One region of the Paenibacillus sp. ATY16 genome, then DNA from elsewhere that is predicted to be linked to it. Evidence: riboswitches for the same ligand, from Rfam matches in the RefSeq annotation. Region 1 holds a riboswitch; the other holds the start of a gene.
What was found. A riboswitch is a leader RNA that binds a small molecule or an ion and turns the genes downstream of it on or off. The one in region 1 is predicted to bind thiamine pyrophosphate.
Positions count from the first base shown of each region.

Region 2: linked by a shared signal. The riboswitch ahead of thiC (phosphomethylpyrimidine synthase ThiC) and the one ahead of CFI03_RS18395 (ABC transporter substrate-binding protein) in region 1 are both predicted to bind thiamine pyrophosphate.

Region 1 is NZ_NMOK02000032.1:90,735-99,518, forward strand. It holds gene CFI03_RS18370 (GT-D fold domain-containing protein) at 1-608, shown strand, start outside; gene CFI03_RS18375 (hypothetical protein) at 664-1,242, opposite strand; gene CFI03_RS18380 (mannose-1-phosphate guanylyltransferase) at 1,563-2,615, shown strand; gene CFI03_RS18385 (GDP-mannose 4,6-dehydratase) at 2,612-3,565, shown strand; gene CFI03_RS31345 (glycosyltransferase family 4 protein) at 3,623-4,936, opposite strand; TPP riboswitch at 5,136-5,249, shown strand; gene CFI03_RS18395 (ABC transporter substrate-binding protein) at 5,397-6,431, shown strand; gene CFI03_RS18400 (thiamine-binding protein) at 6,465-6,767, shown strand; gene CFI03_RS18405 (ABC transporter permease) at 6,757-7,533, shown strand; gene CFI03_RS18410 (ABC transporter ATP-binding protein) at 7,530-8,285, shown strand; gene CFI03_RS18415 (TatD family hydrolase) at 8,300-8,784, shown strand, end outside.
Region 2 is NZ_NMOK02000014.1:54,190-62,973, forward strand. It holds gene thiC (phosphomethylpyrimidine synthase ThiC) at 147-1,910, opposite strand; TPP riboswitch at 2,220-2,323, opposite strand; gene CFI03_RS07300 (hypothetical protein) at 2,472-2,936, shown strand; gene CFI03_RS07305 (hypothetical protein) at 2,950-3,390, shown strand; gene CFI03_RS07310 (NAD(P)-dependent alcohol dehydrogenase) at 3,423-4,424, shown strand; gene CFI03_RS07315 (OmpL47-type beta-barrel domain-containing protein) at 4,459-7,713, opposite strand; gene CFI03_RS07320 (GNAT family N-acetyltransferase) at 7,917-8,462, shown strand; gene CFI03_RS07325 (hypothetical protein) at 8,555-8,784, shown strand, end outside.

The sequences.
Region 1 (8,784 bases):
CGTTATCGGTTGTAAGGCTCGGAGACGGAGAGCTGCTTACCATGGCTCAAGAAATCGTTATGCCGGTTGATCAAGTAAGGCGGGAAGGCAAATTTTTGGAATATGCGGGAGTGAAGGTGCCGGATCTGGATATTCGCAACCGCTTGGTCGAAGCGGTTAACGGGGCCGATATTGTTGGCATACCGAGAACCAGAATGCCGAATTATCAGCTGCTTGTATCGCCGGTTTTTCAAGCCTTTGGCTTATCGCTCCGGGAGAAGCAATGGACGGATTCTCTTATTAATTACAGCTTATGCACGGCGGGCTGCCTTCTCCCGATTCTGCAGAACAGGCGTATTCTCCTTATAGGCAATATGGCCGAACAGCTATCCGCCGTTCTTGCCCATCGCGGCTTATTCGTTGCAGGCGTCGTAACGCCGGTTAACGGTGCCCGGGATGCCGCCAGAGTAGTGGCATTGGCTAAACAGTACGATTTTGACATTGCACTGGTCTCCGCGGGAATCGCTGCCGTATTGATTACCGAAGAGCTTGCCCGCTTAACCGGCAAGGTAGCGATCGATTTCGGCCATCTAGCCAATGCGCTCATCAAGGGAGAAGCGCCACTCTAAGCGCATATGTAGAGGAACAGCCTTTTCGTGAAGGGAAAAGGCTGTTTGGGTTTGGTTAGACGCCGACCGAAGCTGTAAGCGAGGAGTATTGAACCGAAGCAGTAGCACCTGTGATTGCTACAGAGATCGAGTTAACGGCTACTTCGAGCGTATATTCGTGTGCGCCGACAGTGAGCGTGTCGTAGAAAGTGATTGGAATCACTACTTCAAGATCCAGTACTGCAGCAAGTGCTATCGTTGCGAAAGTTGTGCTTGTAACCGAAGCTACTACAACGCCGTCGCGGAGCAGATCCACGGTAATCGTTGGGTTCAGCAATACGCCAAGGATTGTACCGGAAATCGCTACGTCAACAACCCCGTCGATTTTTACTTTATTGGCTGCAGCCGAAGTAACCGTAACGGGAACGGCAAGAATTTCAACAGGTGGAATAACTGTTCCGATGATTCCGATTGCGCCAAGCGGGAAGACCCCTCCGTTAGCACCGTAAACCGCAGCACCTGGACCAGCAGGGCCAGTAAGACCCGTAGGGCCAGTAGGACCTGTAGGACCTGTAGGACCCGTAGGGCCAGTAGGGCCTGTAGGGCCAGTAGCTCCAGTCAGACCGGTCAGACCTGTCAAACCTGTTTCTCCCATATCTAATCCTCTCCTTTCAATTGATATACCGTATCATATGTTGCGAGATTCATAGAGAAGACGGTATTTGCCGTGAACGATTGTCTATTTTTAATAGATTAAGTCAAAGTATGGACGTTTATGCTTGAAAGCGATAGTTGGGCGGAGTCATCTGCCTGATTTCCGTCCCTTTTGGCTATTCGTCCATTAGGATTACTCTATTAAAGCATAAGTTGAAGATATGTAATTTATCAATCCGGCACCGGTTAAGGAAGGAGCTCCGGCTTGACTAGAAGAGAGGTTTTAATAGTAGAAGGGTTACCGTTTCGAGGTGAAAGTCAATGATCGCTGTTATTATGGCAGGAGGTAAGGGGACGCGTTTTTGGCCAAGAAGCACGGTTGCCAAGCCGAAGCAGTTTCTGACGTTGGCTTCGGAAGAGGCAACGATGCTGCAGCAAACCTACGCGCGATTCCGTTCCTGTCTGCCCGAAGAAAACGTGTATGTCGCCGTAAGCGAAAACTATTTGCCGATCGTGAAGGAACAGCTTCCCGAGCTGGGAGACAATCGTATCATTATAGAACCCGATCAGAGAGATACCGCACCTTGCATCGCATTGACGGCCAGTTATTTCCTGAAGCAGGAGCTGGACGACGTGCTCGTAACGGCACCTTCCGATCAATACATTCCGGATACGGACGAATTGATGGATGCTCTTCGCGCGGCGGAACAGGCGGCCAAGACGGATGGCGTTGTCGTCACGCTTGGCATAGTCCCCACAAGAGCCGAAACGGGTTACGGTTATATTGAAACGATAGAAACCGAAGAGCATGCGGATAAGTTTGGGGAACGCATCAAAGAGGTCAAAGCTTTTATTGAGAAGCCAACCAAGGAAAAAGCCGAGAAGCTGATAGAGCTTCCGAATATGTATTGGAATAGCGGTATATTTATATGGAAGCCGTCTACGATCGCCGGATACATGATGAAGTATCAGCCGCGGATGTGGTCTATTTTTGACCAAAAGGATGATGAGTTCAGGCAGTCGTATGCCCGTTTGCAGAAGCTTTCTATCGATTATGCCCTGGTAGAAAAGCTGGAGCGTCTTTATACGATCCCTATCGAATTTATTTGGGACGATGTTGGAACCTGGACCTCGCTTGAGAGAATATTTAATACGGATGGCGACGGAAACTTGCTGCTGGGGCAAATCTTCCCGTTTGCGACGCGCAACACGATTATTTATTCGGAACAGCAGCAGGTTGTTGCGATTGGTATTGAGGATTTGATTATTGTATCTACTGAAGAAGGCCTCCTTATCTGCCGGAAATCGGACGAACAAAATGTCAAGCATGCGATCGCCGCGCTTACTGCGGATCAAGAAGGCCGGCAGGGATGAAAGCACTGATTACAGGAATAACCGGTTTTGTAGGCAGTCATCTTGCCGAGCATCTGCTCGGCGAGGGGATTGAAGTGACAGGAACCATGAGGAGTCACAGTTCGCTGCGCCATATTCGCCATCTGCTGCCGGATATGTGCCTGTATGAGTGCGAGCTGATGGATTCTCAGGCGGTTGAGCGTATGATGGCGGACATTCGGCCGGACCTGATCTTTCATTTGGCGGCGCAAAGCTTTGTACCGCTGTCATGGGAATCGCCTGCCGAGACCATGACGAACAATATTGTAGGGCAGGTTCATCTTCTGGAAGCGGTAAGAAAGCTTGGGTTAGCCTCCAAAGTGCTGATTGCCTGCTCCAGCGAGGAATACGGGCATGTGGAAGAAGACGAAGTGCCGGTCAAGGAGACCAATCCGCTTCGACCTATAAGTCCGTACGCAGTCAGTAAAATCGCCCAGGACTACTTGGGCTACCAATATTTCAAAACCTATGGACAGCACATTATCAGAACGCGGACCTTTAATCATCATGGTCCCCGCAGAGGCGAACAATTCGTGAGTTCGAATTTCGCGAAGCAAATCGCGGAGATCGAGAAGGGATTAAAGCCGCCGGTTCTGTATGTGGGGAATGTGGACGCCAAACGGGATTTCACGGATGTGCGCGATGTGGTTAGAGCTTACCGGATGGCGATGGACAATTGCGAGGCCGGTGAAATCTATAATATCGCATCCGGTCAATGCCATGAGATCCGCGAGGTGATTCGAATCCTGCTTAGCTATAGTACCGTCGATATTACGATAGAGGAAGACAAAACAAGACTTCGGCCATCCGATGTTAAGGTGCTTGTAGGGGATTATAGCAAGTTTTACGAGCAGACCGGATGGAAGCCGGAAATTCCGTTCGAGCAGACCATGAGGGATTTATTGAATTATTGGCGCAATGAGCTGGCTTAATAAGGCCTGACCCGGTAGGGGAGAGCAATCTCGCTATCGGTCAGGCCTTTCATTGTTTTAAATCTGACGCAGCTCTATTAACCGGTTCTTGATCCGTTGGCCAATCACGGCAGGAGAGAAATCGTTATGAATCGTCCTCATGCCGCTTGCCGCAATGGATTCCCGCCAGCGAGCATCGGATAGGAGGCGCTGCATGTATTCCGCGGCATGACGGATATTAGGCTCTGCCCAGATCTGATGGCTCTTGTACGGCCCCCAGTCCTGCCCGATGTTAACGAGCTGGTAGGAAACTGGACAGGAATTTGAAGCATTCATAAACTCCGTGTTGCCGGACCAGTTCGTTGCTATGACCGGTTTGCCTAAATACATCGCTTCCGCGAGACCAAGACCAAATCCCTCGGCACGGTGAAGGGAAACATAGCTGTCCGTGCACTGCAGCAGGGCGTTTACTTCGTGCCTTGACAGCACTCTGTCAATTAAATGCATATTGCTCCGTTCGGCAATCAGCTTCTTCAGCTCGGCAAGCTCATTTGGACGGAAGTCCGCATTATTTACCTTAAGGACAAGTCCAACGCGCTGATCGTTTTTGTCAAAGGCCAGCTTGAAGGCTTCAATTACCGCCCGGGGATTTTTGCGCAAGGTTGAGCTCTGAACGTCGTACATCATTAGGAACAGAAACCGGTTCTCCGGCAGCCCGAAGGAAGAGCGGTTAATATTCGGCGCGACTTGTACTTGGATGCAGTGAGGAATCGTAACAACGGGAACGGATGCCCGTTTGGAGACGGACTCGGCAACAAATTTGCTGCACACCCACACCTCGTTGACATGGCTGAAGCCTTCCACATGCTCTTCCGGAAACTCCGGCAGCTCCCAATGCCAATACCCGATGTTGTAACGGCTGTTGAACAATTCGTTTCCGAAATGCTCGCGGGCAGGACGCATAAAGTCGGCATTCATATGAAAAATATTGGTGTTGTACCGGGCTTTATCCAGCAGCTTATGCGACCAGCTGTAATCCGACATTCTCGAGGCTACGGCAAGCGGGAAATTAAGGAGGCCAAACGGAATGGCCGCCGAATCAATCGCTTTTGCCGCTAGCCGCGAGGATTCCCCGATTCCCATCTCGGCATGAACAAAACCGATAATATTTACGCCTGGTTCCCGGGTTGAGCCGTCGGATTGAAGCGTTGCCTTCTCCGCGGCGGGCCGCCCGGCGCTGCGCTTATTGGAGAGCCGGCGCTGTTTTCGCTTTGCTTGACGCTTAGCGGTTCGTCTGCCGTATGATCGGGTACGGCCTCCTGATTTGCGTCTTCTAGACCTCGATGCGTTTGACCGTTTCGGCTTCTTGCCTCTCTTGTGTCGTCTTTTCACCCCGGTTCAATCCTCTCGATATTAGCGGATATGCATTCGACTACATACTATTCATCCCGGTCACGCGGCTATAAGGACAACAACCCACCAAGCGTAAAAATCGGCTTATGTCTAACCTTGAACCTTGAATAGATGACTTATTTAAAAGGAAGCTGGCTTTTTCGGGCAGAAAGGGTATAATGAGGTTTATTGACGTAAGTGAATAGCACCGGGGAGCTGGTTGAGGCTAGCTGAGAGGGAATTCCGAAGAAAATTCCGACCCTTATACCTGATCTGGATAATGCCAGCGTAGGAATTTGTTATTTAGGTTGCCCGTTATATTATGGAGCGGGCGGACCTGTAATAAAGCTGACGAAATGTATGGCTCTCCGGAAATCGGAGGGCTTTTTTTATTTTCAGAAGGTAGTCCGGCCATAATAGCAAACGTCATAGTCAAGTAGAGAGAGGGAGAGACAGAAAGATGAGATCAGGTGCAAAGAGAAGGTTCGCGATTGTTGCAGCTATGCTGGCGGTAGTTGTGCTGCTGGCCGCATGCGGCTCGAACAACAACAAGAATACGGGGAACGAGTCAGCCGGTAACGGAGCGGACAAGCCGTTGACCAAAGTAAAGGTCGTACTGGATTGGACGCCTAACACGAATCATACCGGATTGTACGTGGCACGGGATAAAGGTTATTTCAAGGAGCAAGGCCTTGACGTCGAGATTATTCAGCCTGGCCAGGACGGCGCGGATAAAATGGTAGCTTCCGGCGGAGCGGAGTTTGGCGTCGGCTACCAAGAGTCGCTCACCATGGCGCGAATCGCCGGTGTGCCGCTTGTATCCGTTGCTGCCGTGATTCAGCATAATACTTCGGGCTTCGCTTCGCCGGCATCCAAAGGAATCGACTCTCCGAAAAAGTTTGAAGGCAAAACCTATGGAGGTTGGGGAGCGCCGGTAGAAGAAGCGGTAATCGGCTCTCTGATGCAGGAAGAGAACGCGGACGTAACCAAAGTGAAGATGCTTAGCATCGGCGATACGGATTTCTTCACGGCGGTGAAGCGCGACATTGATTTTGCCTGGATCTACTATGCCTGGACGGGCGTGGAAGCCGAGCTGCGCGGCGAGAAGCTGAATATGGTTTACTTGACCGATTACAGCGACAAGCTGGATTACTACACGCCGCTTCTTGAAACTAGCGAGAAAATGATCGCCGAGAAACCGGAGATTGTTAAAGCTTTTGTTGCAGGCGCCGCTAAGGGATACCAATTCGCGATTGACCATCCGGAGGATGCGGCGGAAGTGCTGATTAAGGCAGAGCCGGATCTGAATGCGGACCTCGTTCGCGCAAGCCAGAAGTGGCTTAGCCCGAAATATACGGATGACGCTTCGCAGTGGGGCGTGCAGAAGAAGGAAGTATGGGTGAACTATTCCCAGTGGATGTTCGCTCACAAGCTGCTGGAGAAGGAGCTGGAGGCGGATAAAGCGTTCACGAACGACTTCCTCCCGAAAGCTTAGCTAAAACAATAGGATTAAGAGGAGCTGACGATGATGGCCAATGCGCTTGTAAGTATTCAAATTCTGCCAACAACGCCAAACGGGGAAAGCGTTATTCCGTTTGTAGACCGCGCAATCGAGATTATTAAGGTATCGGGTGTCCCTTACCGGGTAGCGCCTCTGGAGACAACGATGGAGGGCGAACTCCCGCAATTGTTCGAAATCGTGCAATCCATGAATGAAGCCATGACCGAGATGGGCTGTCCGTCCGTTATCTCGCAGGTAAAGGTCTATTTCAATCCGGCTAACGGGGCTTCCATGGGCCGGTTGTTGGAGAAATATCCGGATGGGCAATAAAGGCTGGTATCATGCGGTCTGGCCTTCTCTGCTGCTCGTCATCCTTATCCTTGCCGCTTGGCAGCTCTCGGTTGATAGCGGCGTTGTGCCCGAGTGGCAGCTGCCTTCGCCGACTTCTATCGTAAAAGAAATGGTTGACGTCTGGCCGCGCCTGATGGACAATGCCTGGGCAACGGTGGAGCTGGCGCTTGTCGGATTCGGCGGGGGCGCGGCAGCCGGGATCATTCTTGCCGCAATTCTGCACCTTATTCCTTTTGTCCGGAGGGCGGTCTATCCGCTGCTTGTCGTCACGCAAAACGTGCCGGTCATCGCGATTGGCCCGATTCTTACGATTTGGCTCGGTTACGGCGTTCTGCCCAAGCTTATTCTCGTCTGGATCGTATGTTTCTTCCCGGTATCCGTGGCCATGCTGAATGGCTTTAAGGATACGGATCCGACCCTTCGCAATTACATGCGGATGATTGGAGCGGGGGACTGGCAGCTGTTTACGCGGCTCGAATTGCCCAATGCCGTTACGCACTTATTCTCGGGCCTCAAAATCGCCGCATCGTATGCCGTTCTAAGCGCCGTTGTTGCGGAATGGCTTGGAGCTGACAAGGGATTAGGCCATTATATGATTCTCTCATCCAAAGGTTATGAGCCGGCAAGGGTATTTGCTTCGGTCTTTCTAATCGTGGCGCTGAGCCTTGCTTTATTTGGACTCGTAGCTCTCGTCGAAAGGTTTGTCATCCGGTGGCGTCCGGCGAAAGGAGGGGGAGGAGCATGACGGCTCCAGCGCTTGAACTAAAAGAGATCCGCAAAAGCTTTGATGCTGGCCGGAAAAACGTCCTGAACGGCTTATCGCTCACCGTTGCCGAGAACGAATTCGTCTCCATTGTCGGACCCTCCGGAAGCGGAAAAACAACGTTGTTCCAGCTCATTGGCGGATTGGAGCAACCAACTGGCGGTGAAATCTGGATTGACGGCAAGCAAGTAACCGGCAGCCGGGGGCATATATCGTATATGCCTCAGCAGGCCTCCCTGATGCCTTGGCGTTCGGTGTCGGCTAATATCGAGCTTGCGCTTGGAATCGCAGGCATGGAGCGTAAGGAAGCGGGGCGTCAGGCACGTGAATGGCTGGATCGCATCGGTCTCGCGGCGTACGCCGATTCCTATCCCCATGTGTTATCCGGCGGGATGCAGCAGCGCGTATCCTTCCTGCGGGCGCTGCTGTCTCCCCAGACTTTAATGCTGCTTGACGAGCCGTTTGGCGCGCTTGACGCGTTGACGAGACAGCAGATGCAGCAGTGGCTGATGTCCATCTGGGAGCAGAACAAACGGTCGGTTCTCCTTGTTACGCATAGCATCGAGGAAGCATTGCTGCTGTCGGACAGGATCCTTGTCTTGTCATCAGCGCCGGCAGTGATATTGGAAGAGATCATCGTACCCTTCGCAAGACCCCGTTCCCAGCAATTATGGCGGGAACCGTTGTTTAACGAACTGAAGCAGCAGATTCACGAGCTGCTTCAACAGGCGTAAGGAGGCTGATCATCATGGAGCGGAAAAACGCAATTGACGCGCATATTCATCTTGATTCCTATGAGGAAGCCGATCGGCAAGCATTGCTCGAGCAGGCTTTTGAAGAGGGAATCGAAGCGGTTGTAGCGGTGTCGATGCATTTGGATTCCTGCAAGACCAACGCCGCGCTCGCCGAGTCGTTCCCGGGACGGGTGTTTCCCGCATACGGTTATCATCCCGAACAGCCGGTTCCTGCGGCATGGGAACAAGATGAGCTGTTTGCATGGATTAAGGCGAAGCATGCAGCCGGCGCAGCGTTCGCCATTGGCGAGGTTGGCTTGCCTTATTATTCCCGGACCTCTGCAGCCGAGGAAGGGAGACCTTTTGACGAGGCTCCTTATCTCGATTTGCTTGATCGATTTGCCGCGATTGCCGCGGAACTGGGCCGTCCGATTATTTTGCATGCGGTATATGAGGATGGATCCAAAGCTTGCGATATCATGGAGCGGCATCAGGTAAA
Region 2 (8,784 bases), on a different contig from region 1:
GAAGAACACGGAGGCTGCGTTGGATTCGCTCCAGTATACAGGGCCGAGTAATCGGTCAAAAATAGCCCGATACGCTGTACGAAATCTAACGCAGCCCTACTGTTATCCTATCGCTTCGACTGGCTCTCGAAACGCACCGTCCTAGTTCAGCCGTATAGCTTGCTTCCGGATATTTTGAACGAATCCGCCTGTTCCTTCATTCCGGCCTCGAAAGCCTCTTCGTTATTCAGTCCTCGCGCTTCTGCGTATTCCCGAATGTCCTGCGTTATCCGCATGCTGCAGAACTTTGGTCCGCACATCGAGCAGAAGTGAGCCGTTTTCGCCGCCTCGGCGGGCAGCGTCTCGTCATGGTAGGCGATCGCTCGTTCAGGATCAAGGGACAAATGGAACTGGTCTCGCCATCGGAATTCGAACCTTGCCTTCGACAAGGCGTCGTCCCGGAGTTTCGCCATGGGATGTCCTTTGGCAAGGTCGGCGGCGTGCGCTGCTATTTTGTAGGCGATGACACCGTCTTTAACGTCTTCTTTATTTGGAAGGCCTAGATGCTCTTTAGGCGTTACATAGCATAACATCGCCGTTCCGAACCAACCGATCATCGCTGCTCCTATCGCCGATGTGATATGGTCGTAACCCGGTGCAATGTCCGTGGTAAGCGGCCCTAGGGTATAAAACGGCGCTTCCTTGCAGATCTCCATTTGAAGGTCGACGTTTTCTTTGATCAGATGCATGGGGACATGGCCCGGCCCTTCAATCATGACCTGGACATCATGCTTCCAAGCGATATCCGTCAACTCTCCAAGTGTCCTCAGCTCCGCAAACTGAGCTTCATCGTTGGCGTCTGCAATGGAGCCTGGACGCAGGCCGTCTCCAAGCGAAAACGACACGTCGTAGGCTTTCATAATCTCGCATATTTCTTCAAAATGGGTGTAGAGGAAGTTTTCCTTATGGTGAGCAAGACACCAGGCAGCCATGATGGAGCCGCCTCTGGAAACGATGCCAGTTACGCGTTTGGCCGTAAGCGGGATGTAACGCAGCAGCACGCCGGCATGAATAGTGAAATAATCGACGCCTTGTTCAGCCTGTTCGATTAACGTATCGCGAAACACTTCCCAGCTCAGGTCCTCCGCTTTTCCGTTCACTTTTTCAAGCGCCTGGTAGATCGGAACGGTACCAACGGGAACGGGGGAGTTACGGATAATCCATTCGCGTGTGGTATGGATGTTTTTGCCCGTGGACAAGTCCATGATCGTATCCGCTCCCCAGCGGGTTGCCCACGTCATTTTCTCGACTTCCTCTTCGATAGAGGAGGCAACGGCCGAATTGCCGATGTTCGCGTTAATCTTTACATGGAAACGGCTCCCGATAATCATCGGTTCGAGTTCGGGATGGTTGATGTTTGCCGGTATAACCGCACGCCCGCGGGCCACCTCCGAACGGACCAGCTCCGGATCGACCCCTTCACGGATCGCGATAAACTCCATTTCCGGAGTAACGATGCCTTTGCGGGCATAGTGAAGCTGCGTGACGTTTCTTCCCGGCTTTGCCCGTAGAGGCCGGAGATTCAGGCCCGAGAAAATTTCCGCGCCATTCTTCTTTGCACGTTCCTCGTTTGAAAATCCGTTATCTTCCGGCTTAATTACCCGGCCGTCGTAAGCTTCGGCGTGACCGCGATCGCTGATCCACTTGCTGCGCAAGATAGGGAGACCTTTGCGTACATCGGCCTCGTAGGACTCATCCGTGTACGGGCCGCTTGAGTCATACACCCGTACGGGCTCGTTTGGCTGCGGCAGTCCGTCTTTTCCCCGACTTTCGGATAATACGATTTCGCGCATGGGAACACGAATATCTTCCCTCGATCCTCTCACATACGTTTTGCGGCTGCCAGGCAGCGGCGTCGATAAAATCGGCATTAAAAAACCTCCTAAGAGCATTCGATAGGTTCGGAATGTCCGCTAGGAGGCCGTTGTTTAGGGTAATGAGACTATACGCGGCATAGCTTCAGCAGCCCGTTAATTAGACACGGGCGAATAGGCAGAGCTGACCCCGGAAGGGCAAAGCCCGCAACCCCGGGTCGCTCCCCAAAGGCAGCTTTCGATGCGGCCGGACGATTCGCCGGCAACAAAAAAAGCCGCCCCGTCGGGAGCGGCTTGAGGTGTCGAAATCCGTGCAAATCGAAACGGACGAATGACAATAGCATCCGTTTCTATCGCATATGGCTGACGCGCACAAGACCACTTTCCTACGCTGGCATAACCCAGATCAGGTTCAAAGGGACCAAGGCTAAGCCTTATCTCAGCCCTTGCGGGCGCCCCTAGTGGAATTCCTTGTCAAAAGAGTACACTCGAAAAAGGAAGCTGTCAAGCTGCCGTTCAAGCGGAATCTTTCATTTTAGGGCTGATAGGCAGGATGATTTGACCGTTTATTGAATAGTAATATACAATCTCTTACTTTATCAGGGGAGGTTGGATGAATTGGACAATCAGCCATGCAAGCATGCGGTCAGAAACCCTTCGGGCCTGAAGAACATTTTTGCGATGACGGTTCTGTGTTCACTCTTTCTTGTTAGTACGCTGCGGGGAAAAGACGATGATGCGGTCCTGTACGTTTCGGCCATAGCGGTTTTTTGCTTCTGCGCTGCCTTATTGCTCTGGTCCCTGTACCGGGCATTACAGAAACCGATTGATCTCTGCCTGCAGGGGGATGCGCTTTTGCTTAACGGAGCTGCGATTACGCCTGAGCAGATTAAGGTCATCATGATCAGGCGGGACTCGGTTCATCCGATTATCGGGATTAAGCCTTATGGCGCGAGAGTTGTTCCTGTTCGTATGTGCTTCAGATATGTGAACGAAGAGGAACAAGGCTTCGCGAATATCGCCGACTGGGCGAAGCGGAATGACGTAAACGTCGATTACGGTTTGTTTTTTAGATGGATATAGAGAGGTAAATGAAATGAGAAAATTAACTGGTATCTTGTTGATTGCGCTTGTCCTAATGCTGTCTGGTTGCTCGGGCAAGGGAGCCTTAAATGCCGATGGCGTGAGCAAAGCTCTTCAGAAGCAAGGCCTTGAAGTACGCGAGTTATCGTCCGATGAGGTTAAACAGCTGGCATCCACTCCGGTTAATATCAACGGAGTTGAACCCGTAACCTTTGAATTAACGCTGCCTGCTGCAGATATGGCCCATCGCGAGTTTGTGTTTGTCTATGTATTTACTTCGGAGAAGGAACGTATTCGTGTGGAGAGTTTAGACGGAATGCCTACTCCGATCAAGATGAATGATTTGTACCCGAATGTCATACGCAAGAAGAATCTGATCGTTAACTATTGGTCTTACAACAAGGATAATCCGCTGTTAATCAAGCAGATTAGCAGAGCGATCGATAAGCTGTAGCTAATATATCTCCTATTTGAAGGAGGATGGACATGAGTGTTCGCAAGATGAAAGCGCTGGTCTATAAGGCCTACGGTTCTCCGGAGGTTCTCGAGCTCAAAGAAGTGGATGTCCCCGTGCCGAAAGAGCATGAAGTGCTGATCGAGGTTCATGCCGCTTCGGTCAATTCATGGGATTGGGATCTGCTACGCGGCAAACCGTACATAACCCGCATTGGCGGATTCCGCAAGCCGCGGTATCCGATTCTTGGCGCGGATATTGCCGGGAAAATAATTGCCGTTGGCGCCTCCGCCACGCGGTTCCGTCCCGGTGATGAGGTGTTCGGCGATCTGTCCGGCTGCGGCTGGGGCGGATTTGCCGAATACGCATGCGCGGGCGAGGAGGCATTAACTCCAATGCCGAAGAGGCTGAGCTTCGAGCAAGCGGCAGCGATTCCGCAAGCCGCCGTGCTTGCCCTGCAGGGAATGCGCGATAAAGGGAATTTGCAGAAGGGCCAGAAAGTGCTCATCAATGGGGCAGGGGGCGGTGTAGGTACGTTTGCCATCCAATATGCCAAGCTGCACGAGGCGGAGGTAACCGCCGTTGACCGTGCGGGCAAGAGGGACATGCTGCTGTCCCTTGGAGCGGACCATGTGCTGGATTACAAGAAAGAGGACTTTACCGCAAATGGACGGCAATACGATCTTATCCTGGATGTAGTGGGAACCCGTTCCGTCTTCGAGGTGAAGCGCGCGCTTAAGAAAGGCGGTACATACGTTATGATAGGCGGCTTAATGCCTCGTCTTCTCCAGACGCTGCTCGCCGCGCCGCTGATCCGCAGGTTTGAGAAGAAGAACATGACTATTCTGGTTCATAAGCCTAATCATGCGGATCAGCAGGTATGGAAGTCGCTTGCTGAAGCGGGCCGTATTGCTCCCGTCATTCACCGGCTGTATGGCTTGCAGGATGCCGCCGAAGCTCTCCGGTACTTCGGGGAAGGGGAATTTAAAGGGAAAGTCGTTGTCCGCATAAAAAGCGAAAACCCCATGCCATAAAGGCATGGGGTTTCTTGCCGATCTTTTTATCCCATTATTTCGCGACGGTAACGGTAATCGTATCGCTCGCGGTAACGCCTGCCGCATTCACAAGCTCGCAGCGGTATTCGTAGGCGCCGGGCGTTTTGCCCGAAATGGCGGTTACGGCGGTTTGCGCCGCGGGAGTAGCATCCTTCAGCGATTGCGTATCGATGAGTATTCCGTTTTCGTATAAGCGGTATTCGGTAGCATTCGTGCCCCACCACAGATTCATCGTTACTTTGTAGCTTCCGTCTTGATCCCAGTTGTCATGGGACAGGACGGCTTTGCCCGGGGAAGCGTCGGTTACTTTAACGACCAGCGTACTGCTGGATGTTTTGCCATACGCATTAATCAATTCCGCGGTATACGTGTAGGTTCCGTTAGCTTTGCCCGTAATTTGTGTCTGTACGGACTGGACGGAAGGAGAAGCGTCCTTCAATTCGACGGTATCGATCAGGACGCCATTCTCGTACAGCCGGTATTCGGAACCGTTATTGCCCCACCACAGGTTCATCGTTACCGTATAGCTTCCGTCTTGAAGGCCGTTATCCCAGCCGTTGTTATGGGATAAGACCGGCGTTCCCGGAGCACCGTCGGCAAGCGGCTTGCCTGTCACTTTGAACGTGTAGCTTGCAGTGGACGTATTGCCTGCTTTGTCGGTTACCGTATATTGTACCGTGTGGCTTCCGATACCAAGCTTGGAAGCTTCGATCGAATAACCGTCTGCAATCGCGCTATTGTCCAAGAGCAGCTGCTCCGAAGCAACGCCGGATAGCGTATCGCTGCTTGCAAGGTCATAGACAAGGGTCGCCGTCTCAAGAACGTCCGCCACTTGTCCGCCGGATTGCGTTAATACCGCTGCCGGAGCGGTCTTGTCCAATCGAACATGAACCGAAGACACGCTGCTTTTGTTGCCTGATGCATCCACCGCATAATAAGAGAATGTATGATTGCCTTCTGAGGCTACGTTAACGGGCGAAGTATAATCCGAAAAGCTGTTATCGTTTAACGCGTAAAACGTATCTACTTTACCTTCCGAATTGTCTGCAGCGGTTACGGTCACTTGAACATCCTGATTAAACCAGCCTTCCGCATTAGGGGAAGCGGACAGCATAGCTTCAGCGGTTGGCGGCTCGTTATCCGCCGGTTGTACAATCGTGAAATCCGCGAGGCTGCGCGGCTTGAGCTGGTATAAGTCTTTGAAAATAGCGGACACGCCGGTGATCGTTACCTTTTGACCAACGGTATAAGGGAAGCTGCTTTGCGTAAGGCCGGTACGTCCGTCAACACGGATATGATTAACCGTACCATTATCGCCGACAGCGTCAAACTCGAAGGAGCCGGATGGCGTGGCGGAGATGATGTTGGCAATCGTAACGTCCTTCAGCTGCAGCAGCTGGCCTTGATTGGAGCTGTCCACTGCGGTTGCCGGGCTTGGAGCCGGCAAAGCTGCTGTCCCCGTTTTTTCGATGGCGACAATATCTCCAAGCTCAAGCTCGGTATTGTAGAGTGAGGTAGTTGCCGTTACTTTGACAAGATCGCCCGCATGATACCCGGCTGCATTCTGGTAGACGTAAATACCGCCCGTCTGGTCCTGCAGGTAGAAGGCTTGTCCGCCGAAAATACCGGGCTCCGTCGTCACTACGCCTTCAACCGTAACGGTAGCGCCGACGGTTTTGGCACGGGATTCCGCGATCGTGATTTTGGCGGGAATTCCGCCTTCATCGCCCGGGAGAGGCTCAGCGGTTACGTTGCCAAGCGTAACGCCTTCTGTCAGCAGGTTCGTGCTGTTTTGTCTAAGGCGAAGATTAGCCGCTCCGGTGGAACCGGCCTTTAAGCGAATCGTTAAATCCTTATAAGCATGCCCTGTGGCATCGGCCGTAACATTAAAATTCGCGCTGTAGCCGTAAGCCGTTGGCCAAGTTCCGTCCGCATTTTGCACCTGAGCGATTTGGGTGCCGCCGCTCGTTAAGTAAACGCCAATCTGATAATTGCTTACAGTCGAATTAGGAGCCAGGTTGTTAAATACGACGCGAACCGGGAACGGCGTTCCGCTGTTAGGCAGCGTTGCCTGATGCACAAAGCTGTATGCCGGGTTGGAGACAGCCGTTGTGCCACCGAAAGAACCGGCCTTGAATGTCGAACGGTCATACCATTTGTAGCCTGCATTTGGAGCTGACCATGGTTCAGGCTGCGGTTCCGTAGACAAGGCTGGAGTCTCGAAAGGAAGAAGAGCGGTAGGCTGGTCGAGCTGCAAGCCGTTTACTTGGCTCAGGCTTGTATAGCTTTCTTTCGTCGACAGCCAGTCGATAAGGTTAACGAGCAAGACGCCGTCATTCACTTCTTTGAAGCCGTCGTAAGTGGTTTTCTTCGCGCCCGTATCTTCGCGCAAATATTTAGGCGATACGTCCTCAACCGGGGAGGAGTCTCCGATAAAAGCCGCTTTCCCGCCGCCAAGCTTGGATACGGCTACATAAGGACCTTCCGCTGCGCCGCCGCCGTTGTATACCCCTTGGTCAACCGCGCTTGCCCAAGCTTCGTTTGTTTGAGGCAGATACACAATGCCTTTTGCTTTCGTCGGATCAATAATGGCAAGCGTCGAGCCGGCATGCATGGCTACGGCCGATACGCCCTCCGTAATGCCAAACGCCTGATTTGGAGCCACAATGTTGGTTGCGTTAATGTCGCCAAGCGCATTGTAACGGAAGCGGATGCCGAAGTTATCGGCCAGCCAGTCCGAGCTTGCGACATTTTGCATCGCATAGGAACTGGCTTCTTCCGCGCTCATGCCTTGAGCCGGATTCGCCCATGCGCCGCGGCGGTAACCGTTGATGGACTCCGAACCGTCCCAGCGGTTTTTATTCCGGTCTGCGTTGTAATGGTCGCCGATGAAGAAGATGCTGCCGCCGCCTTCGACATATTGCTCCATTGCCGCTTGCTCCGAGGTTTTGAACGGAATATTAGGTTCTGCAATAACGAATACGTCATAGCCTTTCAAATCGTCATACGTAAACGCGGTAGACTTGCGAAGCTCTTGGACATAGTAGCCATTGTTGGCAAGCCCGTTGGCGAAATCCGAGAATCCGCCGTCGATCACCCAGTCCGCAGCTCCCGCTGTCTGCGCGTGCGTGTTATCGAACAACACCTTTTTACCCGCATTCTCGTTGACGACCTTAGCGTTGATGTAAGGGGCAGGATCCGATGGTCCCTCCGCATGAGCGTTATTGCTTGTCCATTGATACTGAACCGGCACAACCAGCAGCATCATCAGCAATAACTTTAGCCATTTGTGTCTCAATTGAAGTAATCTCTCCACAACCATTCCTCCCAACAGCTATTTGTGTCTTTCTGGCGTTTAGTTTACCACGTTATTCCAGATTTGTGTGATAGGGTATTGTAAAAGAGGGGATCGCATGGACTGGGACAGCCATTAACGTATACTTGAAGAAAGGTTGAAAGGAGGAATACAACATGCGTGTCGACGGCAAAACCTTGACGCTCAGAACCATTGAACGGGAAGATATGTACCGGCTGTGGCAATTAAAATACGGGGAAGAGAATCCGGAGTGGAAAAAATGGGATGCCCCTTATTTCCCTCATAACCGAATAGATTTCGAAACCTTCCAAACCCAAACGGAGGTCCGGCTGTCCGCCGATGACGTTCCTTCCATGCTCATTATGGAATCGGAGGGACAGATTATCGGGGTCGTATCCTACTATTGGGAGGATAGGCCTTCGCTGTGGCTTGAGCTTGGCATTACGATCTACAGCCCGAAGCATTGGAGCGGGGGTTACGGAACGGAGGCTTTGACGTTATGGATCAACTATCTGTTCGGGGCAATGCCGCTCGTGCGAGTCGGGCTCACCACCTGGTCGGGCAATAACCGAATGATCCGCTGCGCCGAGAAGCTTGGAATGACGATGGAAGCAAGAATCCGCAAGGTACGCTTATATAATGGCGAGTACTACGATTCCATTCGGATGGGGATTTTGCGCGAGGAATGGGAAGGGCGATAACATTCGGTCGCTTGACCAGTGGATAGCAAGAACGCATTCAACTCCTTATTTTGGGAATAAATAGAAGTATCCCATCAATGAGGTGTTTGCTATTGAGAAAGCGGATATGGACAATCGTGATAATCCTTGGATTTACGTCGTTAGCCGGAACGCCTGCTTTTGCCAAAGAGAATGACCCTGCAACCGAATTCGCCAATGCCATTACGCGTAATGACTATAAAAAAGCGCAAAGCTTTATCGATCAAGATTACGTGCGCATTCCCGAAATACCGGAGCATGTTTCCGCTCAAAGCTATAAGCTTGCGCCTTCGCCAATAAACGG